Regions from separate parts of the Winogradskyella sp. HaHa_3_26 genome, predicted to be linked through region 2. Evidence: riboswitches for the same ligand, from Rfam matches in the RefSeq annotation. Region 2 holds a riboswitch; each other region holds the start of a gene.
The links. Region 2 has a riboswitch for S-adenosylmethionine ahead of H0I32_RS02950 (Na+/H+ antiporter NhaC family protein). Riboswitches for the same ligand answer to the same signal wherever they lie in the genome.
Positions count from the first base shown of each region.

Region 1 (10,402 bases), 830 kb from region 2:
TCTAAAGCAAGCATAAATTCTTTATACGTAGATTCTGCAAATCGATTCATTTTTATATAACCTAAATCATCAGTAAGCATATAGGATGCTTCAACACTTTTGATAGGTATATTTTTGCGTTTTACATTAAACTCTAGTAAACCATCCTCACCTTTTCTGTAAACAACAAGTTTAACATTAGTGTTTTTATCTCCCTTTAATTTTAGACCTATATCATCACTAGATTTGTTAGACCCATAAAGTGTGTCTCCGTCTGCAAAAAGAATACGATCTCCACTTATAATCCCAGCATTTTCACTAGGACCATTTTCCGTGGGTTTTACAACAGCGACAGTATCATTATAGGCATAAAAATTAATACCAATACCTACAAAATCACCTTTCATATTTTCGGTAATCTGTTCTAAATCTTCTTTAGGAATATATGTAGAATGTGGATCTAAATTATGTAAAATACCATTAACCGTAACATCTACAATACTATCGGTATTTACCTCTTCTACATATTCGTAATCTATATAATCGATTAATCTGTTAAGCTTATTTTTCTTGCTATTTGTAGTGAAGAGATTATCTGAAGTATCTGAAAAATTTAATTTTCCACCTATAATCACACCGGCCGCGACTGCAACACCGATTAAAAGTGGAATGTATTTATTTTTTGTTGCCATTAGGCATTTAAATCTTCTATAAGTTCTAATTCAATTCCTGCCTTTTCAAGAAATTTAATTCCCGAATCATCTTTGTAACCCTGATGATAAACAACCCTAACAATACCTGCTTGATGTATTAATTTACTACACTCCTTACAAGGTGAAAGTGTAATATACAGCGTAGCGCCTTGGCAAGATTGTGTAGATGAAGCTACTTTTAAAATGGCATTGGCTTCCGCATGCAATACGTACCATTTGGTATAACCTTCATCATCTTCACAGTAGTTTTCAAAACCAGTTGGTGTTCCGTTATAACCATCAGAAATGATCATTCGATCTTTTACTATTACAGCACCTACTTGCTTACGTTCGCAATGAGATAGTTTACCCCATTCTTTAGCAATTCGCAAATAAGCCTTATCGTAACGTAGCTGTTTTATTTTTGACATGAATAAATTTTGTTATTCTAATGTATGTTGTTAATAACGAAGATAAACGGATAGTATTTTATTCGTCTTTTTCTTGGCGTTAAAATTTTACCAAACTTTTTATGACCTCATCAAATCGCTTCCTAAAATCATCGGAATTACTAATCCTATGACTATAGATGAAAGTACCATTATCCAATCGCGACGCGAAAATCTAAATACAGTCTGACATATAAATCCAATAAACAACACGATAAAAACAATGATAACTTGAGCAAGTTCAATACCTAAAGCAAACTCAACAAGTAATTCTAATTTATTTTCAGATTGCCCTGAGAACATTTTAAACTCTCTTGCAAAGCCTAATCCATGTACAATTCCAAAAAATAAGGTGGTAAAAAACAACAATCCAATTTTATTATTTTTTGATTTCTTACCTGCTGTAAACACATTATAAAGTGCCATTATTAAAATAGTTACGGGTATTAAAAATTCTACAAGTTCTCCGTTAATGCTTACAATTCCATAAGCCGCTAAGACCAATGATAGCGTATGCCCCAAAGTAAAGGTTGTTACTAAAAGCAAGACACGTTTCCAATCATTAAAAAGATACGGCACAGCCAATACCATTAAAAAAAGAATATGGTCGTAACCATTAATATCTAATACGTGATTCATTCCGTATTGCACATTAAACCAAAAATTTTCTAACATATATAATATTTTAGGGAAATTCAAAGTTACAATTAAAATGCAATATGCTGAATTAAAAAATTATGAATAAAAACTTGTTTAATTCCAATTTCTTTCTGAATATTGTAGTTCACAAAGTTCAAATAACTTATTGAAATGTTATCAAGAAAGGTGGAGGGATAGACCCTATGAAACCTTAGCAACCCTTAAACTTATTAAGAAGGTGCTAAATTCTACTTCATTTTCGATTCATTTATCGAATAATTTAGATAGATAACCCAACATAATTACCTCATTACGGTAATTTATACTCTTGTCGCATTTTTCTATTTACACGTCATTTTTTTGACGCATTTGATTTTTGGTTTATCATAAAACTAAGAAAAATGAGTTCAAAACACATTGAAACAGAAGCTATAAGAACACAAATTGAGCGTTCTCAATATCTAGAACATTCTAGCCCTTTGTATTTAACATCTAGCTACGTATTTGAAGATGCCGAAGACATGCGTGCTTCTTTTGCAGATGAAAAAGAACGTAATATTTACAGTCGTTACTCTAACCCAAACACATCAGAATTTGTAGAAAAAGTTTGCAAAATGGAAGGAGCAGAACGCGGTTACGCCTTTGCTTCTGGGATGTCTGCCGTGTTTTCAACTTTTGCAGCATTACTCGATGCTGGCGATCATATCGTTTCTTGTCGTAGTATTTTTGGTTCCACTCAAACGCTATTTAATAACATATTACCAAAGTGGAATATCTCAACAAGTTATTTTAAAATTGATGAATTAGATAAAATTGAAAGCCTAATTCAACCCAATACAAAAGTAATTTATGCCGAAAGCCCAACAAATCCGGCTGTAGATATTTTAGACTTGCAACGCTTAGGAGATATTGCAAAAAAGCACAACCTTATATTCATCATAGACAATTGTTTTGCCACTCCTTATTTACAACAACCTATAAAATTTGGCGCCAATTTAGTCATCCATTCGGCTACAAAATTAATGGATGGACAAGGTCGTGTTTTAGGAGGTGTTACTGTTGGTAGTGCTGATTTGATTCAGAAAATCTATTTATTTTCTAGAAATACAGGTCCTGCCCTATCTCCTTTTAATGCTTGGGTTTTATCTAAAAGTTTAGAAACCTTACCTGTTAGAGTTGATAGACATTGCGATAACGCATTAAAAGTTGCGACTTTTTTAGAGTCTAACGCTAATGTAAATTTTGTAAAATATCCATTTTTAAAATCGCATCCACAATACGAATTAGCAAAAAAACAAATGAAACTAGGAGGCAATGTTGTTGCTTTTGAAATCAAAGGAGGTATCGAAGCAGGCAGAAAGTTCCTTAACTCCATTAAGTTATTATCACTTTCTGCGAATTTAGGAGACACCAGAACTATTGTAACACACCCGGCATCTACAACCCATGCTAAAATACCAGATGATGTCCGTTTAGAAACAGGAATCACTTCAGGGTTAATAAGAGTTTCAGTAGGTTTAGAACACCCCGAAGACATCATTAACGATTTAAAACAAGCTTTACAAAACTAAGGTCAGCTCGAGTAATTTTATAATATCAAAATAAAATTATATCGAGAACAAACACATATTATGAGCAATATAAAAGACGAATTACAAAAACGAATTTTGGTTTTAGACGGAGCCATGGGAACTATGCTTCAGCAATACAGTTTTAAAGAAGAAGATTTTAGAGGCGAACGTTTTAAAGATTACCCGTCTCCTTTACAAGGTAACAACGATTTATTATCATTAACACAACCAGAAGCGATTGCAGAAATTCATGCAAAATATTTTGAGGCTGGTGCAGATATTGTAGAAACCAACACCTTTTCTGGGACTACAATTGCCATGGCAGATTACGATATGGAGAATTTGGTGTACGAACTGAATTTTGAATCTGCTAAAATCGCGAAACAAGTTGCAGACAAGTTCACTAAAGAAAACCCTGATCAACCGCGTTTTGTTGCAGGAAGTATTGGCCCAACAAACAAAACCGCAAGTTTATCACCAGATGTTAACCGACCAGAATACAGAGCGATAACTTTTAATGAATTGCGAATCGCCTATAAACAACAAGTAGAAGCCTTAATTGATGGTGGTGTTGATATCCTTTTAGTCGAAACTATTTTTGATACGCTGAACGCAAAAGCAGCATTATTTGCTATTGAAGAAGTAAAAGAAGAACGCCATATTGATATTCCAATAATGGTATCTGGCACTATAACTGATGCTTCTGGCAGAACATTATCTGGCCAAACCGTTGAAGCATTTTTAACCTCAATATCTCATATTCCGCTATTAAGTGTGGGCTTTAATTGTGCGCTTGGAGCCCAACAATTAAAACCTTATTTGCAACGCTTATCTAACGAAACGGAATTTTTCACCTCAGCACATCCAAACGCAGGTTTACCAAATGCCTTTGGAGAATATGAAGAAACACCGAAGCAAATGCAACAATATATAGAAGACTATCTAAAAGATAACCTCATCAATATTATTGGAGGCTGTTGTGGCACAAGTCCTGCGCATATTAAAGCCATTGCAGAAGTAGCTAAAAATTACGAACCAAGAAAAATTGTCATTCCTGCGTAGGCAGGAATCCACTTTGAAAAGACTAACATGACTCAAAATAAAAAATATCTTACGCTCTCTGGTTTAGAGCCCTTAATAATAACACCAGAAAGTAACTTCATTAACGTTGGTGAACGTACCAATGTTACAGGCTCTCGTAAATTTCTTCGTCTTATAAAAGAAGAAAAATACGATGAAGCATTAGAAGTTGCCAGAGATCAAGTAGATGGAGGTGCACAAATTTTAGATGTTAACATGGATGAAGGGATGTTAGATGGAGTTTATGCCATGACAACCTTCTTAAATCTGATTGCTTCAGAACCAGATATTTCTAGAATCCCCTTGATGATTGACAGTTCTAAATGGGAAATTATAGAAGCTGGTTTGCAAGTTGCACAAGGAAAATGTGTTGTTAATTCTATCAGTTTAAAGGAAGGCGAAGCGCAATTTAAACACCATGCAAAACTAATAAAACGTTATGGAGCAGCAGTTGTTGTTATGGCTTTTGATGAAGATGGTCAAGCCGATAATTACAATAGACGTATTGAAATTTGTAAACGCTCGTATCACATTTTAGTTAACGAACTTAAATTTCCTGCTCAAGATATCATTTTTGACCCAAATATTTTTCCTGTTGCAACAGGTATGGATGAGCACCGCAGAAATGCATTAGATTTCTTTGAAGCCACTAAATGGATTCGTGAAAACTTACCACATGCTAATGTTTCTGGAGGTGTAAGTAATGTGTCTTTTTCATTTAGAGGAAATAATATTGTACGTGAAGCGATGCATTCTGCCTTTTTATATCATGCGATTAAAAACGGTATGAATATGGGAATCGTTAATCCAACCATGCTCGAAATTTATGACGAAATAGACAAAGACTTACTAGAACGTGTAGAAGATGTTTTGTTTGATAAACGTGATGATGCAACCGAACGACTTTTAGATTTTGCTGAATCTTTAAAAGGACAGAAAAAAGAACATGAAGAAAAGGTTTTAGAATGGAGAAGTGATGCTTTACAAGAACGAATTACGCATGCTTTAGTTAAAGGTATTGATGCCTTTATTATTGAAGATGTGGAAGAAGCACGTTTGGCTTCAGACAAACCAATTCACGTTATTGAAGGTCATTTAATGATTGGTATGAATGTGGTTGGTGATTTATTTGGAAGCGGTAAAATGTTCTTACCTCAAGTGGTGAAATCAGCACGAGTAATGAAAAAAGCAGTGGCTTATCTTCAACCCTTTATTGAAGCCGAAAAAGATGGAAAACAAGAATTTGCAGGTCGTATTTTAATGGCCACCGTAAAAGGCGATGTGCATGATATTGGAAAGAATATTGTAAGTGTTGTTTTAGGTTGTAATAACTATGAAATCATTGATCTTGGTGTTATGGTTCCACCAGAAAAAATTATAGAAACCGCCATAAGGGAAAAGGTCGATATTATTGGTTTGAGCGGATTAATTACACCATCCCTTGATGAAATGGTTTACGTTTCTAAAGAGCTAGAAAAACAAAATGTAAAAATTCCGTTAATCATTGGTGGAGCAACAACCTCTAGAGCACATTCTGCTGTAAAAATCGCTCCACATTATGCAAATACTGTTGTGCACATCAATGATGCCTCTAGAGCAGTAACCGTTGTTGGTGATTTACTTAAAAAAGATAGCAAAATTTATAAAAATCAGATTCGTGAGGAATATGATTTTTTTAGAGAGCAATTCTTAAAACGAACTAGAAAAAAAGAATATCTAACAATTAAAGACGCTAGAAAAAACAAATTTAAAATTGATTGGACTGCTTCCGAAATTGTAAAACCTAAGGAATTAGGCATTCAAATTATAGAAGATTTTGACATCACTAAACTTGAAGAATTTATCGATTGGTCACCTTTCTTTAGGAGCTGGGATTTACATGGAAAATATCCAGAAATTTTAACGGATAATGTCGTTGGAGAACAAGCCACAGAATTATTTGCCGATGCAAAAGTATTATTGAAACGTATTTTTGATAAAAAGCTTTTAAAGGCAAAAGCCATTTTTGGTTTGTTTGAAGCCAATACGACTAATGATGATGATATTGAGATTAAGGATTGTCATGCTGAGCCTGCCGAAGCATCCCAAGAAGGTCTCGACTCCGCTCGACCAGACAAATTCAAATTCTTAACGCTACGTCAGCAATCTAAAAAATCAGAAGGGAAGCCAAACATTGCTTTATCAGATTTTATAGCGCCAAAAGCAACAGGGAAGCAAGATTACATGGGCTGTTTTTGTGTATCAACAGGGTTTGGAACTGCAGAACTAGCAGCACAATTTGAAGCAGAGCACGATGATTATAATTCCATTATGATTAAAGCTTTAGCCGATAGATTAGCCGAAGCTTTTGCTGAATATTTACATAAAGAAGTAAGAACAAAACATTGGGGTTATGCTAATGATGAAAACCTATCTAATGCTGATTTAATTAAAGAAAGCTATAAAGGAATTCGACCAGCACCTGGTTATCCTGCTTGCCCAGATCACTTAGAGAAGAAAACCATTTGGAACCTTTTAAATGTTGAAGAAAACATTGGAGTTGAGCTTACAGAAAGTTTAGCAATGTGGCCAGCAGCAAGTGTTAGTGGTTACTATTTTGCAAACCCAGAAGCTAAATATTTTGGATTAGGAAAAATAAAAGAAGGTCAGGTTGAAGATTACTCTAAAAGAAGAGCTATTTCTAATGAAGAAGCAACGAAATGGTTGAGTCCTAACATTGCAGATTAGTGCGTTAGCGATTACTCATCCAAATTATAATGGAAGAAATCGTGATTGCTTTGCAGTTGAAGTGGCATCCTTTTTACGTCAGTTTGAGTAATGTGACGATAGGAACATTGTATCGAAAACAAGTAAAAAGATATAACGGAAAGCGCGACCTTTAGGTAACGCCAAAATAAAAGATATTACATTAAAAAGACACCCACTTTCGTGGGCAATAGTATGAAACGAGCATGTTTAAAACATTATCATTTATCAAAATGATTATTAGCGAACAACATGTGACCATATTAAAACAATAACTGAAAGTACATGAAAGTAACAGATCACATAAAAAACGCTAACGGAAAAACGTTATTTTCCTTTGAAATTATTCCACCAAGAAAAGGAAATAGCATACAACAACTCTATAATAATATAGATCCTTTAATGGAATTTAAACCTCCATTTATAGATGTTACAACCTCTAGAGAAGAGTATCTCTATATAGAAAAACAAGGGCTTTTAGATCGCAAAATTACACGTATGCGACCTGGAACTGTTGGTATTTGTGCTGCTATAAAACACAAGTACGATGTAGACACGGTTCCGCATGTGTTATGTGGTGGCTTTACAAAAGAAGAGACTGAATACTTATTGGTTGATTGTCATTATCTAGGCTTAAATAATGTGATGGCATTACGAGGAGATGCCATGAAACATCAGCAATATTTTGAAGCTTGTGATGGTGGACATCAATTTGCAAAAGGCTTGGTGAGTCAGATTCAAAACCTAAACAATGGACACTATTTACATGATGTTCTTGAAGCGGATGATAAATCTGATTTTTGTATTGGTGTTGCTGGTTACCCTGAAAAACATCTTGAATCTCCTTCTTTAAAAACAGATTTAAAACGCTTAAAAGAGAAAGTAGATGCTGGCGCAGATTATGTGGTTACACAAATGTTTTTTGATAACAATAAATATTTCGAATTTGTAAAAGCGGCAAAAGCAGAAGGTATAAATGTGCCTATAATTCCAGGTATAAAACCGCTTGCTGTAAAACGCCATTTACAATTATTACCACAAGTCTTTAAAATTGATTTACCGGAAGATTTAATTGATGCTGTTGATGGCTGTAAATCAAACGAACAAGTACGACAAGTAGGTGTAGAATGGGCGATACAACAATCTAAAGAATTGCAACAGGCAGGTGTGCCAGTATTGCACTACTACTCTATGGGAAAAAGTGATAATGTAAAAGCTATTGCTTCAGAATTGTTCTAAATATTAAGCTTTTTTCTTAGTAATAACATTCAATGTTAAACCAAATACAATGAGTAAAATCCCTAATAAACTCCACATCGTATAAGTTTCACCAAACCATACTAAACCGATTATCATGGTAAAAATAACTTCGAGATATTTTAAAGGAGCGACCTGATTAGTTTCTCCTACTTGCATGGCTTTGGTCATATATAACTGAGCAAAATACCCAAAAACACCCAAACTCATTAATATTAACCATTCAATCCCAACTGGAGTAACCCAACTGTTAATCGTTAAAAATCCGCCAATTACAGTAGATATTACCATAAAATAATTGACAACTACTACAGGATGATCATTACTCCCAATTTTTCTGATTGTTATAAAAATCAAGCCAGAAAACAAGGCAGATATTAAAGCATAAACAACACCTTCAACTTGCATTTCACTATCAAATCCCTTCAAAATAAGGACGCCTAAAAAAGCAATTCCGAAGAATAACCATTGCATAGGTCTTACTTTTTCCTTCAAAAAAAACAAGGAAAAAAACGCAGCAAAAATCGGGGCTATATACCGAATTGAAACTGCTGTTCCCATGGCTATATATTTTATAGACAGAAAAAATAAAGTCATAGAAATGAGTCCAAAAATGCTTCGTAAAACTAACAAACCTCTTTTATTTCCTAAGATTGAAATTTTATTTTTCAATAAATATGGAAACGTAAAAAATAATGATCCTAGTGATCTAAAAAACACAATTTGATAAACGCTAAAATCATTTAAGGTCTTTACAAACACATTTAAAAATGTGAAAGCCAAAGCACTGATAACCATGTATTGTATTGCCTTTTTCAGAATTTATTTAGGATTTTAAGCTTAATAATTTAGCTGTTATTTTAAGATGAAGCAATTTACATAATAAATCATAAAATTTAATTAGAAAAACAACGTAATTATTACTGATTTTTAGTGCTATAATTAAAAAATAGAACTGTTTTTGCTTATTTTTATGTTATAGAAATACTGAACTAATTTAACAAATGAAAACAACACATCTACTACTTTTTATTAGCGCTTTTTTTATCTTAAACTCTACAAAAGCGCAAGATATTACAGTTTCAAATCTCACAGAATATAATACCGCAATTTCAAAAATCTCTAACGGCGGAACTATTGTATTAAAAAACGGTGAATGGAAAGACGCAAACCTTTTAGCCCATGGTAATGGAACTAAAGAAAACCCTATAATTATTAAAGCTGAAACCCCTGGTGAAGTTATTTTATCGGGCGATTCTAGTTTAAGTATTTATGGTAGCCACGTTATTGTAAGTGGGCTTTGGTTTAAAGATGGAAACTCAACCTCTAAACACGTTGTACAATTTAGAAAAAACTCTAAGGAATTTGCTAATAATTGCAGGTTTACAAATTCTACTATCTCTTATTTTGATGTCGCTGATGGCATAAAAAATCACTGGGTAGATCTTTGGGGTAAAAATAACCGCGTAGATCACAACAACTTTACAGGTAAAACTTCTGCAGGAACAACGGTGGTTGTTTGGCTAAAAGGAGAAGAGCATACTGAAAACAACCACCAAATAGATCATAATTATTTTGGGACTCGACCAGACTTGGGAGAAAATGGAGGAGAAACGATTAGAATTGGCACAAGTGATAACTCTATGAAATCTTCAAAAACCATCATTGAGAGCAATACATTTAAACAATGTGATGGTGAAATAGAAATTATCTCTAACAAATCTGGAGATAATATTTTTAGAAACAACCTTTTTATTGAAAGCAAGGGAACGCTAACCCTTAGACATGGTAATAATGCGCTTGTAGAAAACAATGTTTTTTTAGGAAATAACGTATCTAAAACAGGAGGAATTAGAATTATAAACGAAGGTCATATTGTAAGAAATAATTTATTAATTGGTTTAACTGGGGATGATTTTAGAGGACCAATTGTTATTATGAATGGTGTACCAAACTCTCCATTAAACCGTTATAACCAAGTTAAAAATGT
Region 1 covers NZ_CP058981.1:1,504,904-1,515,305, forward strand. The annotation lists gene H0I32_RS06495 (S41 family peptidase) at 1-671, opposite strand, end outside; gene H0I32_RS06500 (deoxycytidylate deaminase) at 671-1,102, opposite strand; gene H0I32_RS06505 (HupE/UreJ family protein) at 1,202-1,795, opposite strand; SAM riboswitch class I at 1,931-2,054, shown strand; gene H0I32_RS06510 (trans-sulfuration enzyme family protein) at 2,161-3,330, shown strand; gene H0I32_RS06515 (homocysteine S-methyltransferase family protein) at 3,391-4,392, shown strand; gene metH (methionine synthase) at 4,420-7,137, shown strand; gene metF (methylenetetrahydrofolate reductase [NAD(P)H]) at 7,441-8,394, shown strand; gene H0I32_RS06530 (DMT family transporter) at 8,398-9,234, opposite strand; gene H0I32_RS06535 (polysaccharide lyase 6 family protein) at 9,417-10,402, shown strand, end outside.
Region 1: it holds a riboswitch for S-adenosylmethionine, as region 2 does, so the genes downstream of both, H0I32_RS06510 (trans-sulfuration enzyme family protein) here and H0I32_RS02950 (Na+/H+ antiporter NhaC family protein) in region 2, are expected to answer to the same signal.

Region 2 (10,402 bases):
ATTATAAAAATTTTGAAAGTCAAGTTTTCGATTTCGACGCCAAAATCAATTGTTTTGTAGGTGCCAATGGAATTGGAAAAACAAATGCTTTAGACGCAATTTATCATTTAGCGTTCGGAAAAAGCTACTTTAATCCTATTGCAGTTCAAAATATCAACCATAATGCTGAGTTTTTTGTCGTTGATGGAAATTTCACTAAAAACGAACGTACAGAAAAAATTATTGTCTCTTTAAAGCGTGGACAAAAAAAAGTAATTAAACGAAATGCTAAAGCTTATGAAAAATTTAGCGAGCATATTGGCTTTATTCCTTTGGTTATTATTTCGCCTGCGGATCGCGACCTTATAATAGAAGGTAGCGACACACGACGTAAATTTATTGACAGCGTTATTTCGCAAAGTGATAAATACTATTTATTAGAACTTATTAATTATAATAAGGTATTAGCTCAAAGAAATGCGCTCTTAAAATATTTTGCACTTAACAATACCTTTAATTCAGACACACTTAATATATATAACGAACAACTTCACTCTTACGGAACTGAAATATTTAAAAAACGAGATGCTTTTTTAAAAACCTTTATTCCTATTTTTAAAGAGCGATATGAAGCCATCAGTCAAAGTAAAGAAGTAATTGACTTACAATATAAAAGTGATTTGTTTGATAATGAATTAAAGAATTTACTTACCAATGCTATAAATAAAGATAGAGCTTTACATTACACTAGTGTTGGTACACATAAAGATGATTTAGTATTTTTAATTGATGATTTTCCGATTAAAAAGTTCGGAAGTCAAGGACAGCAAAAATCATTTTTAATTGCTTTAAAATTGGCGCAATTCGATTTTATAAAACAACAAAGTGGCGTCTCTCCTATTCTGCTTTTAGACGATATTTTTGATAAATTAGATGAAAACAGAGTCGCGCAAATTATTAATCTCGTAGATGACGAACATTTTGGTCAGATTTTTATTAGCGACACACACGCAGAGCGAACTGAAAATGTGATAAAACAAACTCATCAATCTTATAAAATGTTTAAATTATGAAAAATTATTTCTGGCTCATTTGTCTTGTTATCTTAAGCTGTTCTAAAAATCAAGAAGCGAATATAGAACACCTACAAGGTTATTGGGAAATTCAGGAAGTTACTATGGCAGATGGTAGTAAAAAAGAATATAAATACAATGAAACCATAGATTTCATTAGTGTAAATGATAGTTTAAAAGGTTTTAGAAAAAAATTAACACCCGGAATAAATGATACGTATTACACATCTGATGATGCAGAAGCTATTCAACTAAAAATTGAAGATAATGATTTAAATATCTATTACACAACTCCATATTCAAAATGGAAAGAAACTGTTTTAGAAGCTACTTCAGAACGTCTTTTAATTACCAATGAAGCTGAAAACACCTATTTATACAAACGTTACGTTCCAATAAATTTGGACCTAGAAGAAAAATAAAATCAATCACAAATAAAAGAGACGCCTCATTAGAGGTAAATGAACATGGCAAAACGCAATAACGACAATCAAACTATACAAGACGTTCTAAAAGAATTTGTAAAAACCAATAATCTACAATCTGGTTTAGATAAAGTAGATGTACGAGAAGCATGGGCAAACCTTATGGGAAATGGCGTTAATAATTACACGACTGCTATAGAATTAAAACACGATACACTCTATGTACAACTTAGCTCTAGCGTACTGCGTGAAGAATTAAGTTATGGAACAGAAAAGATTGTAAAAATGCTTAATGAGTCACTAAGAAAAGAAGTTGTTAAAAAATTGGTGCTTAGATAAAAGCCATTTTATATTGAATTAAGTTTTCTTTTAAAATTATAAATTCAGAAAAAAAAGAAATTCTATCGATTCGGAATTTAATATATATACAATTCTCGCGCTGCCAATTTAGCAGTTACTATTTAAGACATTATACTTCATAAAAAAATACCAAATTCTATAAAAAGTTAATTAAATAAACTTTATAAGAATTTGGTATTTTATTTTGTTTCAGTTTCTAAAACTATTGTTTTATAAACCGCTTTGTTTGTGTCTTTTTATCATCGGAGACTCTAACTAAATAGACGCCTTTTTTCCAATTAGAGACATTTACTGAAGACTCTAATTTAGTGATTACACCTTTATATATTCGCTTTCCTAAAACATCAAAAACTTCCAATTTTAAATCATCATTAGTATCTGACAATGTAATATTAAGACTGCTTTTTGCAGGATTAGGAGATATCGTAAACTCTTCAATTTGAGCAGAAGATACCTGAGCAAAAGAATATGCTGATATAAAAAATAATAAAATAAGTAATTTTTGCTTCATAATAAGTAGGGATTAAAGGACTAAGTTAGTCATTATTAATAAATAACAATTACACTTAATCGAAAACCGTGCCATTATTTACTTAAATACATTTTTCTTCTTGCATATAAATCATAAAACTGATCGTCCTTTAAACTATCTATAAATAAGATACTTTCACCTGTACTTTTCATTTCAGGTCCTAATTGTTTATTTACATTAGGGAACTTATTAAATGAAAATACCGGTTGCTTAATTGCATATCCTTCTAATTGAGGATTGAAATCAAAATCAGTTACTTTTTTCTCACCTAACATCACTTTTGTAGCATAATTTACATAAGGTTCTTTATACGCTTTTGCAATAAAAGGAACCGTACGAGATGCTCTTGGGTTAGCTTCAATAATATATACAATATCATCTTTTACCGCAAATTGTACGTTAATTAAACCAACAGTATTTAAAGCTAAAGCAATTGTTTTAGTATGATCTTTAATTTGTTGTAATACAAATTCACCTAAGTTAAACGGAGGTAACGTTGCGTTACTATCACCAGAGTGTACTCCACATGGCTCAATATGCTCCATAATACCAATGATGTAAACATTTTCGCCATCACAGATTGCATCTGCTTCAGCTTCAATAGCACCATCTAAATAATGATCTAATAATAATTTATTTCCTGGTATAGATTTTAATAATCCAACTACGTGCTCTTCAAGATCCTTTTTATTAATAACAATCTTCATTCCTTGTCCACCAAGAACATAAGAAGGTCTTACTAAAATTGGAAAATCTAAAACATCAGCGATTGCTAGAGCTTCATCTGCTGTCTCAGCAACTGCAAACTCAGGATAAGGAATATTGTGTTCTTTTAAAATGTTAGAAAAACTACCTCTATCTTCAGCTAAATCTAAAGCTTTGAAGCTAGTTCCCATAATCTTAACGCCCCATTTCTCTAATTTCTCTGCCAGTTTCAATGCGGTTTGTCCACCTAATTGTACAATGACACCTTCTGGTTTTTCATGTTGAATAATATCGTAGATATGCTCCCAGAATACTGGTTCAAAATATAGTTTATCAGCAATATCAAAATCTGTAGAAACCGTTTCAGGGTTACAGTTAATCATGATGGTTTCATAACCACATTCAGCAGCAGCTAAAACACCATGAACACAACAGTAATCAAACTCAATACCTTGACCAATTCTGTTTGGACCAGATCCTAAAACTATAATTTTCTTTTTATCAGTAACAACACTTTCGTTTTGAACGTAAACTTCGCCATCAGCTGTTTCTACTTCACTTTCGAATGTTGAATAATAGTATGGTGTCTGTGCTTTAAATTCTGCAGCACAAGTATCTACCAATTTAAATACACGATTTATCTTTAACTCGCTACGTTTGTTATAAACGGCACTTTCTAAACAGCCTAACATGTGTGCTATTTGTCTGTCACCATAACCTTTTTGTTTCGCTTCTAATAATAATTCGCGATCTAAAGTATCAATTGTATAGGTAGAAATTTCTTTCTGAAGTTCAAATAATTCTTCATACTGACGTAAATACCACATGTCAATTTTAGTAATAGCATGAATACGACTTAAAGGAATTCCCATAGCGATGGCATCGTAAATTACAAAAACACGATCCCAACTTGCAAAAGTCAATTTCTCTATTACTGTATCGTAATCTGTGTAACCTTTACCATCTGCACCTAAACCATTTCTCTTAATCTCTAAAGATTGAGTTGCTTTATGTAGCGCTTCTTGGAAAGAACGACCAATAGCCATCACCTCTCCTACAGCTTTCATTTGTAAACCTAAAGTTCTGTCTGATCCTTCAAATTTATCGAAATTCCAACGTGGAATCTTAACAACAACGTAATCTAACGTTGGTTCAAATAAGGCAGAAGTAGATTTTGTAATTTGGTTATGTAATTCATCTAAATTATAACCAATGGCTAATTTTGCTGCAATTTTTGCAATAGGATAACCTGTTGCTTTACTTGCTAATGCTGATGAACGAGATACACGAGGATTAATTTCAATTGCAATTATATTCTCTTCATCATCAGGACTTACTGCAAACTGAACGTTACATCCACCTGCAAAATCACCAATACTACGCATCATATGGATTGCCATATCACGCATTTTTTGGTATGTTTTATCAGATAAAGTCATTGCTGGTGCTACCGTAATAGAATCACCTGTATGGATTCCCATAGGGTCCATATTCTCGATAGTACAGATAATTACAACATTATCATTTTTATCTCTAAGTAGCTCTAATTCGTATTCTTTCCAGCCAATTAAAGCTTTATCAATCATAACTTCATGAATTGGAGATACTTCTAATCCACGCGTTAATAATTTATCAAAATCTTCTTCTTTATGTACAAAAGAAGCACCTTCACCTCCTAATGTATAAGACGCTCTAATAACTAAAGGAAAACCAAACTCTTGTGCAATTTCTTTCCCCTTAAGGTAAGATGTTGCCGTAGCTTGAGGCGCCATACCGACACCAATTTTCAGCATTAATTCTCTAAATTGTTCTCTATCCTCAGTAATATTTATAGCATCGATATCTACACCTATAATATCTACATCAAAATCTTCCCAAATCCCTTTTTCATCAGCTTCAATACAAAGATTAAGAGCCGTTTGTCCTCCCATTGTAGGTAAAACAGCATCTATATACGGATGTTCTTTTAATATCTGAATTAACGATTTTGTTGTTAATGGCAACAGATAAACATGATCCGCCATCGTTGGATCTGTCATTATTGTTGCAGGATTAGAATTGATAAGAATTGTTTCAATTCCATCTTCTCTTAGCGATCTAAGTGCTTGAGATCCTGAATAATCAAATTCACAAGCTTGTCCTATAACGATTGGACCAGATCCTATAAGTAATATCGATTTAATGTTTTTGTTCTTCGGCATGTGTAATAATTGTTATGGTGTGCAAAAATAAGTATCTCTAGGGTATAAAAAAAGGCGTTACACCTAAGTAACGCCCTAATATATTAACAATTGTTAATCATTATTTTTTATGTCTTGTTTCTGAAGATACAGAGATCCTCTTTCTGCCTTTAGCTCTTCTACGTGCTAAAACTTTTCTTCCGTTAACAGAAGCCATTCTCTCTCTGAAACCATGTTTGTTTCTTCTTTTTCTTTTTGACGGTTGAAACGTTCTTTTTGGCATTTTCTTATATTTTAAATCTTATAATCATTTTATCTTTTGAGAGCTATCCCAAAACTGCGTGCAAATATACAACAACTTTTTACATTAGCAAATACCAAAAGAAAAATTTTGAATAGAATTTTAACTCTTAGATTTTATTATCTTTGCGCACTGTAAAAATACACAGAAATATGTTTAATAAAAATATAAAATTAGTCATAGCTGCATTAATCATTGGTTATGGAATATATCAATTTACTGAAGGTTATATAGGTAACGGTATTATGTACCTATTACTGTCTACAATATTTATTTTCCTTTACTTTAAAAATGAAATGATTTTATTAGCTTTCTTAAAGCTTAGAAAACAAGATTTTGAAGGTTCTAAAAAATGGTTAGACAAAATAAAGAACCCTGAAGGTGCCTTAGTTAAAAAGCAACAAGGTTATTTAAACTATTTAAATGGTATTATGGTTTCTCAGACTAATATGAATGAAGCCGAAGGTTATTTTAAAAAAGCTATTGATTTAGGTTTATCTATGGATCATGATTTAGCGATGGCAAAATTAAACTTAGCCGGAATTGCTTTTTCTAAACGTAAAAAACCAGAAGCTCAAAAATTATTAGCTGAAGCAGAAAAATTAGATAAACGTGATATGTTAGCTGATCAAATTAAAATGATGAAGCAACAAATGAAAAAAGCTTCTGCTATACCTAAACATCAGTACGGACAACCCACATCATCTAGACAAAACAGAAGAAGTAAAAGATAATTCTTTTACTTCTTTACTTTCTTAACAAACAAAGGTTCAAAGCTTATTAATAAAATTGTTGTCACAAACAATATAAGCAAATACCACGTGTTTTGTATTAAATCTATATAATCTATTTGACCTTCAGAAAAGCTCAGAATCATTAAAACCTGAGCTCCATAAGGTAATATTCCCTGAATAACACAAGCAAAAATATCTAAGATTGAAGCTGTTTTTCTATTCGTTAAACCATATTCATCATTTATTGTTTTTGCAATAGAACCCGATATAATTATAGATACAGTATTATTTGCAATCGCCATATTTATAGTACTCACCAAAGCGGCAATACCAAATTGAGCAGACCTTTTACTTTTAATAAGAATTTTTATTTTATTTAAAATATAGTCTATACCTCCATTTCTTTCTACCAGAGCTGCTAAACCACCTGTTAATAGTGATAGTAAGAAAATCTCTGTCATATTTGTAAAACCTGTATATGCAATTCTTGTAGATTCCATTACTGTAAAATCGCCATCAAAAACACCTAATACAATAGCTGAAATAATTCCAAAAAATAGCGTTACAAATACATTTACACCTATTACAGATAGTATAATGACTAATATATAAGGAACAATTTTTATGACTGAATAATCATAATGAACATCATTTAAAACATTAGAACTTAAATCTAAACCTTGTACCGTTAAAATAACCAAGGTTATTAATGCTGCCGGAAGTGCAATTTTAATATTTTCTTTAAACTTATCACTCATTTTACAATCTAAAGACTGTGTTGCAGCGATAGTTGTATCTGATATTACGGATAAATTATCTCCAAACATAGATCCACCTAGTAAAGCACCACAAAGTACAGCTAAAGAAATATCTCCATGTCCTGAAAAGCCAACTACTATTGGAGCTAGTGTTACAATAGCTCCTACTGATGTTCCTGTTGAAATGGATAAAAAAGCTGCTATTAAAAAAATGCCTAAATAAATATACTGAATAGCAATATAATCCATCCCCAGATTAACAATAGCATCGACACTTCCTGTAGATTTAGTAATTGCAGCAAAAGCACCTGCTAACAAATAGATTAAACACATGGTTAGTATTTTATTATCTCCACAACCTTTTAAAAGTATCGCTATCTTATCATTAACAGATTGTTTAAAGATCAAGAAGGCAACGACAATACCAACAATAACTGCTATTGGCGCAGGTAATAGATAAAAATCATCTTTATAAATACCTATTCCTAAAAAGGTAATTACAAAAACTAATAATGGAATTAATGCTGTAAAGTTTGGTGCTGATTCTTTTAATTTCTTCATTCTTTTATTTCTTAAAAAGAAGACAGAATGCAAATAAGAAAGAAAAATTAGATTAACATTTTTTCCAAAGTATTGGCTTATCCTTTTAGCACCTTGCTTGTTAATGCAGGTTGCTATCTCCTTTTGAGATTCTTGATAATTTATTTTAAGTCGGCAAATATATTATATATAATTAAATTTGCTTTCAATTTTAACTCATTATTATAAAATTGAAGAAATTATTATAATAACGGAGCCATTAAACGCGCTATCGCTTCAATAATTTTTGTGCGTTTAGAACGTTTTTTCCAAGATTGTAATTCTAGTTTTTCACAATCTTTTAAATCTTCATTAAAAAACGCTGTTAATTCACTACTAATTTTTTTACTATAAATTAAAGCATTGACTTCAAAATTAATATTGAAACTTCTATAATCCATATTAGTAGTACCAACCGTACTAAAAACACCATCTACAACCATTGTTTTTGCATGCACAAATCCTTTTGTGTAATGATAAACTTCTACTCCTGCCTCTAAAAGCATTTCTAAATAAGAATTAGTAGCATATTCTGCTATCCAGGAATCCGAAGTTTTAGGAACTATAATTTTCACTTCAATATTACTTCTCGCAATAACTTGTAGTGCCGTAAGAATCTCGCTATTAGGAATAAAATACGGTGTAGTAATATACACATGATCTTCTGCATTTGTAATGGCAACGAAAATAGCTTCCATTATATTAGACCAATCCGTATCTGGACCGCTTGCTGCAATTTGAAGTGGTACGTTTTCTTTACAATCGTGATCAGGGAAATAAGATTTAGATATTTCTAATCCATCATCTGACACAAAATCCCAAGTTGTAAAAAATAAAATCTGCAAAGGTTTAACAGCCTCGCCTACTAAACGAATATGTGTGTCACGCCAATACCTATCGTTATTTGCATTTACATAGTGATCCGATACATTTATTCCGCCAACATATCCTATTTTACCATCAATAACGGTAATCTTTCGATGATCACGATAGTTCATCTGACCTGTGAATTTTGAAAATAAGACAGGCATAAAAGAATGCATTTGAATACCACAATCTTTTATTTTTCGCTTCATTTTAGAAGAAATAGAACTCCCTACATCATCAATAACAATTCTAATCTCTAAGCCTTCTCGTGATTTTTCACATAATAGATTTAATAACTCCGTACCTATTTGGTCATCTTGTATTACAAAATACTCTAAATGAATATGATCTTTTGCTTCTTTTATATCTTTAAAAAGCAATTTAAACTTATCGTCACCATTTTTTATAAGCTTTACTTCATTATTAATAGTGAGTTTTGATTTTTCACTATTATATAGTAAAGGGATTAATTTTGATTTTTGATCAAGTAAATCATCAACCTCATTAATCTCTTTGGTATCTAATTCTAATTGATCTTGAATCTTTTTTATAATCGTTTGATTTAAAACATTCTTTCTACTGAATATTTTAGTCTTTCGGTATTCTTGCCCAAAAAGATAGTATACAATTAAACCCAAAAAAGGTAGAGCTAACAATCCTATGATGTAGCTTAAAGCCTTTGTTGGGTTTAATTTTTTAAGCAAAATTGTTGCCACTGCAGATAATGCAAGTGCATAATTGAATACAATTAAAATTTGCCAAATATGATTTTTTATAAATTCCAAAATTTAAGGAAGTGTATTATAATATCCTTCTTTAGGAATTTCTATTTCATAAAGTTTTCTCGATTTATTATTTAAAAACGGTTCTCTTAACCAAGGGTTATGAAGTTTTAGAATTTTATAGTTGATTCCGAATTGTTTAGCAAACTGTGCAAAATCAGTTACTGCCGTATCTACTTTTACCTTATAAGTTGGTACTTCTTTGTATAAATGTGATTTATTAAAGTTGAATCCATACTTATCAGGGTTTGAAAGAATTTCTTTTAAAGCTACAATTCTAAACACATAACGTCCTGTTTCTTCTCCTAATAATAAATCGTAATAACCAGTAACATCTTGTTCTTTTAATCGTCTAGAAACACCAGCATTACCTGCATTATATGCTGCTGCAGCTTTTGTCCAAGATCCTAAATTAGCTTTAGCTTTCTTTAAATAATCACAAGCTACTTCTGTTGCCTTTTCAATGTTATAACGTTCATCTACATTAGAATTAACCTCTAAGCCGTTCTCTTTACCTGTAGCTGCCATAATTTGCCACATACCACTAGCACCTGCAGGTGATTTTGCAGTTTTAATTAATCCACTTTCAATTACAGCTAAGTATTTAAAATCATCTGGAATTCCATTTTTCTTCAAAATAGGTTCTATAATTGGAAAATATTTTTTAGCACGCTTAAACATTAATAAGCCATTAGATTGCCAATAGGTATTAACCAATAATTCTCTATCCATACGCTCATAAATATCCGGATCATTAATTGGTACAGCTTCACCTGCAAAGTTTAAATCTTCAGGCATTTCTAAGGCATATACATTATAATTATTGACAATAGGATCATCTTTACCCAACATATAATCAGATAATGCATTATCTGGTTCTGGGGATTTTTGCATTGCAAAAATAAATAAGCCAGATACACAAACGATACCGACTAATGCTAAACTATTTTTTATGATTTTCATGTGATTCATTTTTAAATACAAGAACTAAGTTTATTATCATTTCGCTGATTAATAAAGGTCTGCAAGATGCTTGTATTATGTTTTTATTTTTCTAACTCTTTTTTATAAATATACTCATTCTTCAATCAGTATTCAATTCAAGACTCTATAAGTTTTGGTAAATT
Region 2 covers NZ_CP058981.1:670,687-681,088, forward strand. The annotation lists gene recF (DNA replication/repair protein RecF) at 1-1,052, shown strand, start outside; gene H0I32_RS02920 (lipocalin family protein) at 1,049-1,474, shown strand; gene H0I32_RS02925 (DUF721 domain-containing protein) at 1,520-1,816, shown strand; gene H0I32_RS02930 (T9SS type A sorting domain-containing protein) at 2,040-2,348, opposite strand; gene carB (carbamoyl-phosphate synthase large subunit) at 2,423-5,275, opposite strand; gene rpmH (50S ribosomal protein L34) at 5,376-5,537, opposite strand; gene H0I32_RS02945 (DUF2892 domain-containing protein) at 5,708-6,289, shown strand; gene H0I32_RS02950 (Na+/H+ antiporter NhaC family protein) at 6,295-7,608, opposite strand; SAM-I-IV-variant riboswitch at 7,657-7,752, opposite strand; gene cls (cardiolipin synthase) at 7,830-9,278, opposite strand; gene H0I32_RS02960 (lytic transglycosylase domain-containing protein) at 9,282-10,238, opposite strand; gene H0I32_RS02965 (alpha/beta hydrolase) at 10,376-10,402, opposite strand, start outside.

Region 3 (10,402 bases), 1.7 Mb from region 2:
GGCAACGGCATCATCAAATACAATATCTAAATTCTTAAATTTTAAATTGCTAAGCACTAAGTTGAGTGGGGTAGAAATGGTATCTGTTACAACTGTTGTTGTATCGGTTGTAGCAAAAGCATCTATTAAAAACTGAAAATTATAACCTTCAATACTATCTTTTCTAATCACATTAGCCCGTAAACCTTCCCAATCTAAAGCATCTACACCAATAGCTTCGCCTCTTATCATTTTAAAAAGTGGAACATTAGCTTCTAGTGATTTTGAATATACTAAAGTATCTCCTTTGGTATCTTCGAGATAAAGACCATCGAGTTGAACGTCTCCATCAAAAGTGATAAATAATTTTTCTATTTCAACTTTAGTATTTGTTTTACTTGAAACATAATTCACCGCTTTTGTAACGATAATATTCTGTCCCCAAGGGCTTCTAATAAAAAGGATAACTAAAAATAAAAACACAAGAATTCCTAACAGAATACGTAGCGTTCTGCGAAGCCAACGAAATTTTCGTTTTGTTGGGGTTTGGGGTGGTGTATTTTCGGTATTATTCAACAGTCAAATATATACGGTCAAAAGTATTATAATTGTCGTTATTGCTAATAATATTAACGCTCTAGAGTTAAAAATTAACTAATTTTATTAAGGTTCTGTTATTAATATCGATGAAAAGATAAGAGATGTCGTTTAGTTATAAAGTTCTGTAGATTCTTTGAAGCAAAAAAGCCAAACTTATAAGTTTGGCTCTTTTTAATATTATATGCTAGTTTTTATGCAACTTGCTGCTCAAGTTTTTTTTTAACAGAAGTTACTTCTGCTTTAAAAATAGGTTTCAAAAAGCGTGCTAATTGATCAAATTCAATTAAAAAAGCATCGTGTCCGTGTATCGATTTTATTTCATGAATGTTAACATTTTCTTTCTTGCCTTTTAGTTCAACAAAGGTGTTCCAGTTTTCATCAGCTTTAAAAAATAAATCAGAATTGATAGTGATGATATGAATGTCACTTTCAATTTTAGATGCGACATCTAAAAAATCATTTCGATCTCTAGTGATATCAATTGTTCTTAAAACCTGATTCATTAATTTGTATGCAGCGACCTGAAAGCGATTGTTTAAAGCATTACCGTGATAACTAAGCCAGGATTCAATGTTAAAAAAGGATTCGTCTTTTTTAGTGCGATCAAATTTTTGTGTTAAAGACTCAGGTGTTCGGTATAACGTCATGGCATGCATTCTGGCATCTACCAATGGTTGAGAAGAGTTATTTAATAGCGCATCTTGAATATGGCAATTAGCAATAACCCAGTCTGTAGATTTCCAGTCGGTTGCAATAGGAATTAAATGTTTAATTAAACGCGGTTTTAATGCGGCTAATTCCCATGCAATTCCACCTCCAACAGAACCTCCAATGACAGCAAATAAATGTTGAATTTTTAATTCTTCTATTGCTAAGGCAAAGAGTTTTGCAATATCTCTTGCTGTGAAATCTTTATAATTTTCTATGATGTTTTCAGCTTTATTATCGTAGCCATTACCAAGAATATTAAAAGATAAAATTGTGTATTCATTAGTGTCGATACATTTATTTTCTCCGATAATATCATTCCACCAACCATTTTCTCCGATAACATTAGAGTTTCCAGTTAGCGCATGATTCACTAAAATAATAGGTGCTGTATGTAGGGGTTTACCAAAAGTTTGGTAAGACAAGTTTAGTGAAGTTGTCTTACCACTTTCGGTTGCATAGTTAGCAATTGTAATATGTTTTAGATTTATCATCGCTAGTTTTTTTTAAACCGCAAATTCTTTTACTACGGATATTTTTAAAGGTGTTTTATTTTGAAGATTGTCTTTTACAGGGCATCGTTCTTCAACTAATTGAAGCCATTTAGATAAGGTTTCAATACTTGCGTCCGTTTCAGGAATAAGATTTAAACTTATAGATTTAAATCCAGCACGTTCTTTGTTGGAGTTACCTAAAAACCGATTTGGATTTAATTCGCCAGAGACTTCTATTTTTAAATTTTTTATAGTGAAACCTAACTCTTTGGCTACTATATGCCCAATAACATTAGCACAGCCCGCAAAACCAGCTAAAATATATTCTACCGGATTTGCATCCGTATCTGTACCTCCTAAATCAGAAGGTTCGTCTACGACTAAAGTAAATTGTCTTGTTTTTCCTATAAATTTTGTAGGTGAAGCACTAGCTCCTGCTACAGAAAATTTTATATCGCTCATTTTGTTTTTTAATTTTGAAAATATTTTAATTTAAAATTTTAGAGTCATCAAAATATCACATAAAGCACAGCTGCAAAAAATTAATTTTGCTATGTTTTTTACTGTGCTTAATGTGATAGTGACTTTTTGATTAATGCTGAAACGCTTTTTGTTTTATAACAGCAAAAGCTTCTTTTAAATCATTTTTTAAATCTTCTATATTTTCAATTCCTACAGATAAACGAATTAAGTCTTTGGTAACTCCAGAGGTTAATTGCGCTTCATCGCTTAGTTGCTGATGTGTTGTGCTTGCAGGATGAATGATAAGAGATTTTGTGTCTCCAATATTTGCTAATAATGAGAACAATTTTGTAGTGTCAGAGATTGTTTTGGCAGCTTCGTAACCTCCGTCAACGCCAAAAGTAACAACGCCACTCTGACCTTTTGGTAAGTATTTGTCTGCTAATTTTTTGTGTTTACTAGTTTTTAAACCAGGGTAGTTTACCCAATTGACTTCGGGTTGTTCTTGTAGCCATTTTGCTAATTCTAAAGCATTTTCACTATGCTTTTTAATACGTAATTCTAAAGTTTCTAAACCTTGAATGATTTGAAAAGCATTAAATGGACTTAAAGCACCACCGTAATCACGTAAGCCTTCAACTCTAATTTTTGCGATAAAAGCAGCTGCTCCAATAGCTTCGCTATAAACTAATCCATGGTAACCAGCAGATGGTTCTGTGAATTCTGGGAATTTTCCATTAGTCCAATCAAAATTACCACTATCAATTATAATACCTCCTAATGAAGTTCCATTTCCGGTGATGTATTTTGTTAAAGAGTGAATAACAATGTCTGCCCCGTACTCAATTGGTCTAAGTAAGTAAGGTGTTGCTACAGTATTATCTACGATTAATGGAACTTTAAAAGCTTTTGCTTCTTTAGAAATAGCTTCTAAATCTAAAACATCTAATTTTGGGTTTCCTAAGGATTCTACAAAAAAGGCTCTTGTGTTTTCTTGAGTTGCTTTTTTGAATGCTTCAGGGTCAGAAGGATCTACAAAAGTAGTTGTAATACCATGTCTAGGTAGTGTAACGCTTAATAAATTATAGGTTCCTCCATATAAACTACTCGATGCTACGATGTGATCACCAGCTCTTAGTAATGTTAGTAATGTTGTAGAAATAGCTGAGGTTCCAGAAGCTGTTGCTACTGCACCAATTCCGCCTTCTAAAGCTGCTAAACGCTGCTCTAAAATGTCGTTAGTTGGGTTGTTTAAACGGGTGTAAATGTAGCCAGGAACCGAAAGATTAAATCTCCCTGCTGCTTCATCTGAATCTTTAAAGACGTAAGATGATGTTTGGTAAATAGGAACAGCTCTTGTTCCTGATGTTTGACTAACGTCGTGTCCTGCGTGCAACGCTTTGGTTGCGAATTTTTGTGTACTCATTTTTCTAAGTTTTTGAGTTAATAAAAGATTAAACCAAAAGCCAAAATAAGCTTCATATATTTTCGATTTTAAATCGAAGTGTGAAGCATACTTAATAGAAAAATATTATAAAGAAAATGCTAATTACAGATGGGTAATTAGTCTTGAGTTATCTATCCAATTTTCCGATTAATGAATCGGATTATTAAGTAGAATTTAGCACCTTCTTAGTGAATCTAAGGGTTGCTAAGGCTTCATAGGGTCATTCCCTCCACCTTTCTTGATAACATTTCAGTAAGTGTTTGAACTTTGTGAGTACAAATATTGCAATACAAAAAGCACAAATCCAAATGATTTGGCGATTTTATGAGTTTTTTATGAAAATCATATTAAATTAAGTTATTCTTTGCTAAATATTTAATATGAATAATTTCAGAGACAGGTTTGTTTTCAATTTTACTTTCAAGCCATGAAATAATATCAAGATATAAAAAGGCACGACGCTCGTAGGGATGATCTTCAAAAGTTTTTAATGTTTTGTGTAATTCTTTAAATGCATTTTTAAGGTCATGAGGGTAAATATCTTGTAAACCTCTAATGAATTTTATCATTTCTTTTTGTACCTCATGAAGGTCGTTCATTTTAATTAAAAACTTGTAAGTGCTTCTTAGTAGGGTTTCTAGGTGGTAATCTAAGCCTGCTTCGTAATGAGCAACAAGATTTAAAACTCTGGAAAAACAGAGTAGGTCTTCTCGCATGGAAAGCGACTTGTTAGAAATGATTTTATCAAGATATTTTATGCATTCTTTATTGTTGCCTGCTCCAAATTGTAAGCTAGCAAACTTGTAATAAAAAATCATTTTATGGTGTGGGTCAATCTTTTCACCAAAAGGGATTAGTTCTTTTTCTATTGTCGGAATAATATCGAGTCCTTCTGCAAAACTACCGTCAATAAAATGTTGATTAATTTTGTGAAAGTTAGTGTAAAGGAAGACTAAAGAAGCAACATTTTCGTCTTTTGGAAAGCTTAATTTTTGAACTGTGGCTTCAAAGTCATTAAATTTTTCTACAAATTTTGTTTTGTTACCAATAAAAACCAAAGCCTCTAAAAGGTAGTTGTTTCCTTTTAAAAAGAATACCGGATTAAGATTAATCATGCTTGGGTTTTGATAAAATAAATCCACCCATTTTAAAGCATACTTAAAACAGTTTAAAAAATCTTGAAGTAAAAAGCTTTGCCATAAATTAGCTTTATATAGCCATAATTTTTCTCGAAACCCTAAGTCTTCAATTTTAACTTTGGGTAATTGCTTATTGAAATAATTGATGACCATTTTGGCTTCATCTTCATTTTTTACATAACCTGTTTTTAGAATATTGCTGTAGAGTTGAAGTGATAGGTTGGAGAGCTTACTGGTTATAACGTTAAGTGTACTTAATTCTTTAGCTTGCACAGCTAGTTCATCTGCGCGTGTGCTAATACTTCGTGTAATGTATTGTGATTCAATAACTTTTTCGAGTTCAACAATCTCGAAAGCCGAGTTTTTTTCTTCATTGACTATGGCTAGCTCTTTAGCTTTATCTAAAATTTTTAAACTTTGTTTATATAAACCTTTATGGTATAAAATTGAAGCAAAATCTAATTGTTCTCTAATTTGTAATCTTATGTTTTGATGTGAAGGATTCAGTTTTAAGCTGATTAAAATTTGCTTATATAAATGCGATTTTACATTTGCAAGCTGTTGTTTTTTAATAATATTACTTTTTAAAATTGAAGTTTCATTATAGGCTTTAGCCTTGTCTAAAAAATTAAAAAGATTCAAAAATTTAGAGTCAGAATTCACACCAAGCCGACCAACATACAGTTTAAACTGACGTTTTTCAGATTTAGTTAAAGACTTAACTAGTGAGAATAAATTATCTTTTTGGTCTTTAGTTATCAATTGAGAATAGATTTATCTGTCTGTTAATCAGTTAATTGAAATATATTTTAACGACTGGGCATCGTAAAGTTAAACTAAGATCGGTATTTTAAAGCAAAATCAAAATATATATTCGTAAGACAATACTATAAAATATATTTTGATAAATGTCTAATAACCGTATTCAAATATTCGATACTACACTGCGAGATGGAGAACAAGTGCCAGGTTGCAAGCTTAACTCAGAACAAAAAGTAATCATTGCAAAGCAATTAGATCTTTTGGGAGTTGATGTGATTGAAGCTGGATTTCCAGTGTCTAGTCCAGGAGACTTTAAGTCTGTAGAAGCAATTTCAAAAATTGTAAAAAATGCAACAGTTTGTGGTTTAACACGTGCTGTTGAAAATGATATAAAAGTTGCTGCTGAGTCTTTAAAATATGCTAAATTACCGAGAATACATACAGGTATAGGTACGTCAGACTCTCATATTATTCATAAATTTAAATCAAACAAAGAAGCTATTATTGAGCGTGCTTTTCAAGCTGTAAAATATGCGAAGTCTTTTGTTGAAGATGTAGAGTTTTATGCTGAAGATGCAGGAAGAACTGATAATGAATATTTAGCAAGAGTATGTGAAGCTGCAATTAAAGCAGGTGCTACTGTGTTAAATATTCCAGATACAACTGGGTATTGTTTACCAAGTGAGTATGGAGCAAAAATAAAATACCTTAAAGAAAATGTAAAAGGTATTGAGAAGGCTATATTGTCTTGTCACTGTCATAACGATTTGGGTTTAGCTACAGCAAATTCTATTGAGGGTGTGATTAATGGAGCACGACAGATAGAATGTACTATCAATGGTATTGGTGAGCGTGCTGGTAATACAGCATTGGAGGAAGTTGTTATGGTATTGAAGCAACACCCTTATCTTAATTTAGATACTAATATTAATACGTCAATGTTGTATGGAATGAGTCAACTTGTTAGTGATAATATGGGGATTTATACGCAGCCAAATAAAGCGATTGTAGGTGCTAATGCTTTTGCTCACAGTTCTGGTATTCATCAAGATGGTGTGATAAAAAACAGAGAAACTTACGAAATTATTAACCCAGCAGATGTTGGTGTTACTGAGTCTGCAATTGTTTTAACAGCAAGAAGTGGAAGAGCAGCTTTGGCATACAGAGCTAAAAATGTAGGTTACGAATTAACAAAACTTCAGTTAGATGATGTATATTCTAATTTTTTAAGTTTTGCAGATCGTAAAAAAGAAATCAACGATAATGATATTCATCAAATTATAGAAACAAGTAGTGTCTATAAACAAATAATTTCAGCTTAAATACATGGGGAAAACACTATTCGATAAAGTTTGGGACGCGCATGTGGTAGATGCGATAGATAATGGACCACAGATACTTTATATAGATAAACATTTAATACACGAGGTAACAAGTCCGCAGGCTTTCAATGAATTGGAAGAACGCGGAATTCCTGTATATAGGCCCAATCAAATTGTGGCTACGGCAGATCATAATACGCCAACATTAAATCAAGATCAACCAATAAAAGATGAACTCTCTAGAAAACAATTAGAGCAGTTGTCTAAAAATTGTAAAAAAAACAATATCACATTATACCAATTAGGTCATAAATACAATGGTATTGTGCATGTAATGGCTCCTGAGTTGGGAGTGACTCAACCAGGCTTAACGATGGTTTGCGGTGATAGTCATACCTCAACACATGGTGCGTTCGGAGCTATTGCTTTTGGTATAGGAACAAGTCAGGTTGCGCAGGTTTTTGCGAGTCAATGTTTGTTGCTTACTAAGCCTAAAAGTTTAAGGGTGTCGGTTAATGGAAAATTGAAAGCAGGAGTTCTACCAAAAGATGTTATTCTTTATATTATTTCAAAATTAGGAACCAATTCTGGTACAGGTTATTTCTGTGAATATGCAGGAAATGTTTTTGAAGATATGAGTATGGAAGGTCGTATGACGGTTTGTAATATGAGTATTGAAATGGGAGCAAGAGGAGGCATGATTGCTCCAGACGAAACGACTTTTAGTTATGTGAAAGGAAGAGAATTTGCGCCTAAAGGTGAAGATTTTGATAAAAAAGTAGCCTATTGGAAAACCCTTCCTACGGATGAAGATGCTGTTTTTGATCAAGAATATAGTTTTGCTGCAGAGGATATTGAGCCAATGATTACTTATGGTACAAATCCAGGTATGGGAATTAAGATTTCAGAAACGATTCCTGTAAATGATAATCCTTCGTTTAAAAAGTCATTAGCTTATATGAATTTTGAAGCTGGTGAAAGTTTAATAAATAAACCTATTAATTTTGTTTTTATAGGAAGTTGTACCAATTCTAGAATTGAAGATTTTAGGGTTGCTGCTAAATATATTAAAGGAAAGAAAAAGGCAGATAATGTAACGGCTTGGTTGGTTCCTGGAAGTAAGCAGGTAGAACATCAGATTATTGAAGAAGGTTTGAAAACTATTTTTGATGATGCTGGTTTTGAATTGCGTCAACCGGGGTGTTCGGCATGTTTAGCCATGAATGATGATAAAATTCCACAAGGAGAATATTGTGTGTCTACTTCAAATAGAAATTTTGAGGGTAGGCAAGGACAAGGTTCAAGAACAATTTTAGCAAGTCCATTAGTTGCAGCGGCAACAGCAGTAGAAGGAAAAATTATAGATATAACAAAGCATTTAAATTAATGGAAAAATTTACAACCTTAAAATCAAAAGCCATTCCTTTAAATATTGAGAATGTCGATACCGATCAAATTATACCTGCGCGTTTTTTAAAAGCAACAGACAGAAAAGGGTTTGGTGATAATTTATTTAGAGACTGGAGATATCATAAAGACGGTTCCGTTAATATAGATTTTATACTTAACGATGCTCAATATTCAGGTAAAATTTTAGTCGCAGGAGATAATTTTGGCTGCGGATCTAGTAGAGAGCATGCGGCTTGGGCAATTACAGATTTTGGATTTAAAGTGGTTGTCTCTAGTTTTTTTGCAGATATTTTTAAAGGGAATGCCTTAAATAATGGATTATTACCGGTTCAGGTTTCTAAAGCGTTTTTAAGTGACTTACTTCAGATTATTGCGTCTAATTCAGAGACAGAGTTACTTGTTGATTTAGAAAATCAGACCATTTCTGTAAAAGATTCTGATTTATCAGAAAAATTTGAAATAGATGCCTATAAAAAGACATGTATGATCAATGGTTACGATGATATTGATTACCTTGTGAATAATAAAAAATTAATTGAAGCTTTTGAAGCTCAGAAAATATATTAGTCCATACAAATGAAATTAAATATAGCAGTTTTACCAGGGGATGGTATTGGTCCAGAAGTAACTAATCAGGCTATTAAGGCGTTAAAAGTAATTGCTTCAGAATTTAATCATAATTTTAAGTTTACAACGGCAGATGTTGGTGCTATTGCTATCGATAAGTACAATGATGCTTTGCCAGATGAAACGTTAGAATTATGTAAAAATAGTGATGCTATTTTGTTTGGGGCTATTGGTGATCCTAAATATGATAACGATCCTACTGCTAAAGTTCGCCCAGAGCAAGGCTTGCTTAAACTGCGTAAAGAATTAGGTTTATTTGCAAATATTAGACCTGTAAAAGCATATGAAACATTATTAGATAAATCTCCTTTAAAGAAACATATCATTGAAGGGACAGATATATCAATTTATAGAGAATTAACTGGAGGTATTTATTTTGGTGAAAAACAGCTGTCTGAAGATGGAAATTATGCTTCGGATTTATGTGGTTATTCTCGTGAAGAAATTGAGCGTATTGCGCATTTAGCTTTTGTTGCAGCAGAAAATAGAAGTCATAAAGTTACCTTGGTAGATAAAGCAAATGTTTTAGAATCTTCTAGACTTTGGAGAAAAGTAGTAAAAGAAGTTGCGGAGCAGTATCCAGATGTTGAACTCGATTTCTTATTTGTAGATAATGCTGCTATGCAAATGATTTTAAATCCTAAGCAATTCGATGTTATTTTAACTGAAAATATGTTTGGTGATATTATTAGTGATGAAGCTAGTGTAATTGGTGGTTCTATTGGTTTATTAGCATCGGCTTCGGTTGGTGATAAATATGCGATGTTCGAGCCTATTCATGGGTCATATCCTCAAGGTGCAAACAAAGGAATTGCAAATCCTATCGCTTCAATTTTATCGGCGGCTATGTTGTTGAGTCATTTTGAATTACATAATGAAGCCGAATTAATTAGGTTAGCTGTAGAAAAATCATTAAAATTAAACATAACAACTCCGGATATAAATTCGGTAGTAAATACGGTGACAACGTCTAATGTTGGTGATTTTATTGAAGATTTTCTTTATCATCCTAAAGATTCAAATATCAATTTTAAGAATATCCACTTAGGACAATCCACTATAATTTAATTTTAAAAAATATAATGTCCACACAACCAAAATTAACACGTTTTAATCAAAACGTATTGTCTAAATATCAGATATACAATAGTATATTTATGACATTGCCTTTTGATTCGGTTACGAAAACAGGGGCGCTTTTGCCTTTGTTTCATGAAACTTGCCATAACGGTTTTGAGAATCATGAGGATCCAACAACTATCGTGGATTCTTTTTTCGATAAATATCAAGCGAGGCGTTCTTCAGAAAGTCAAATCAACTTATTATTTCGATTTATTCAATATATAGAGCGACAAGTCGTTTTGTTTGATGCAATTGAAGATGCTGCATTTCCTGTGGTTAACAATATGGATGGTATTGGTACTTTAAGGAGTTTAAAAGAAACAGCTACAG
Region 3 covers NZ_CP058981.1:2,373,781-2,384,182, forward strand. The annotation lists gene H0I32_RS10205 (translocation/assembly module TamB) at 1-555, opposite strand, end outside; gene H0I32_RS10210 (alpha/beta fold hydrolase) at 771-1,781, opposite strand; gene H0I32_RS10215 (OsmC family protein) at 1,794-2,243, opposite strand; gene H0I32_RS10220 (O-acetylhomoserine aminocarboxypropyltransferase/cysteine synthase family protein) at 2,374-3,669, opposite strand; SAM riboswitch class I at 3,815-3,938, opposite strand; gene H0I32_RS10225 (hypothetical protein) at 4,038-5,588, opposite strand; gene H0I32_RS10230 (2-isopropylmalate synthase) at 5,738-6,913, shown strand; gene leuC (3-isopropylmalate dehydratase large subunit) at 6,918-8,300, shown strand; gene leuD (3-isopropylmalate dehydratase small subunit) at 8,300-8,890, shown strand; gene leuB (3-isopropylmalate dehydrogenase) at 8,900-10,018, shown strand; gene H0I32_RS10250 (phosphoenolpyruvate carboxylase) at 10,033-10,402, shown strand, end outside.
Region 3: it holds a riboswitch for S-adenosylmethionine, as region 2 does, so the genes downstream of both, H0I32_RS10220 (O-acetylhomoserine aminocarboxypropyltransferase/cysteine synthase family protein) here and H0I32_RS02950 (Na+/H+ antiporter NhaC family protein) in region 2, are expected to answer to the same signal.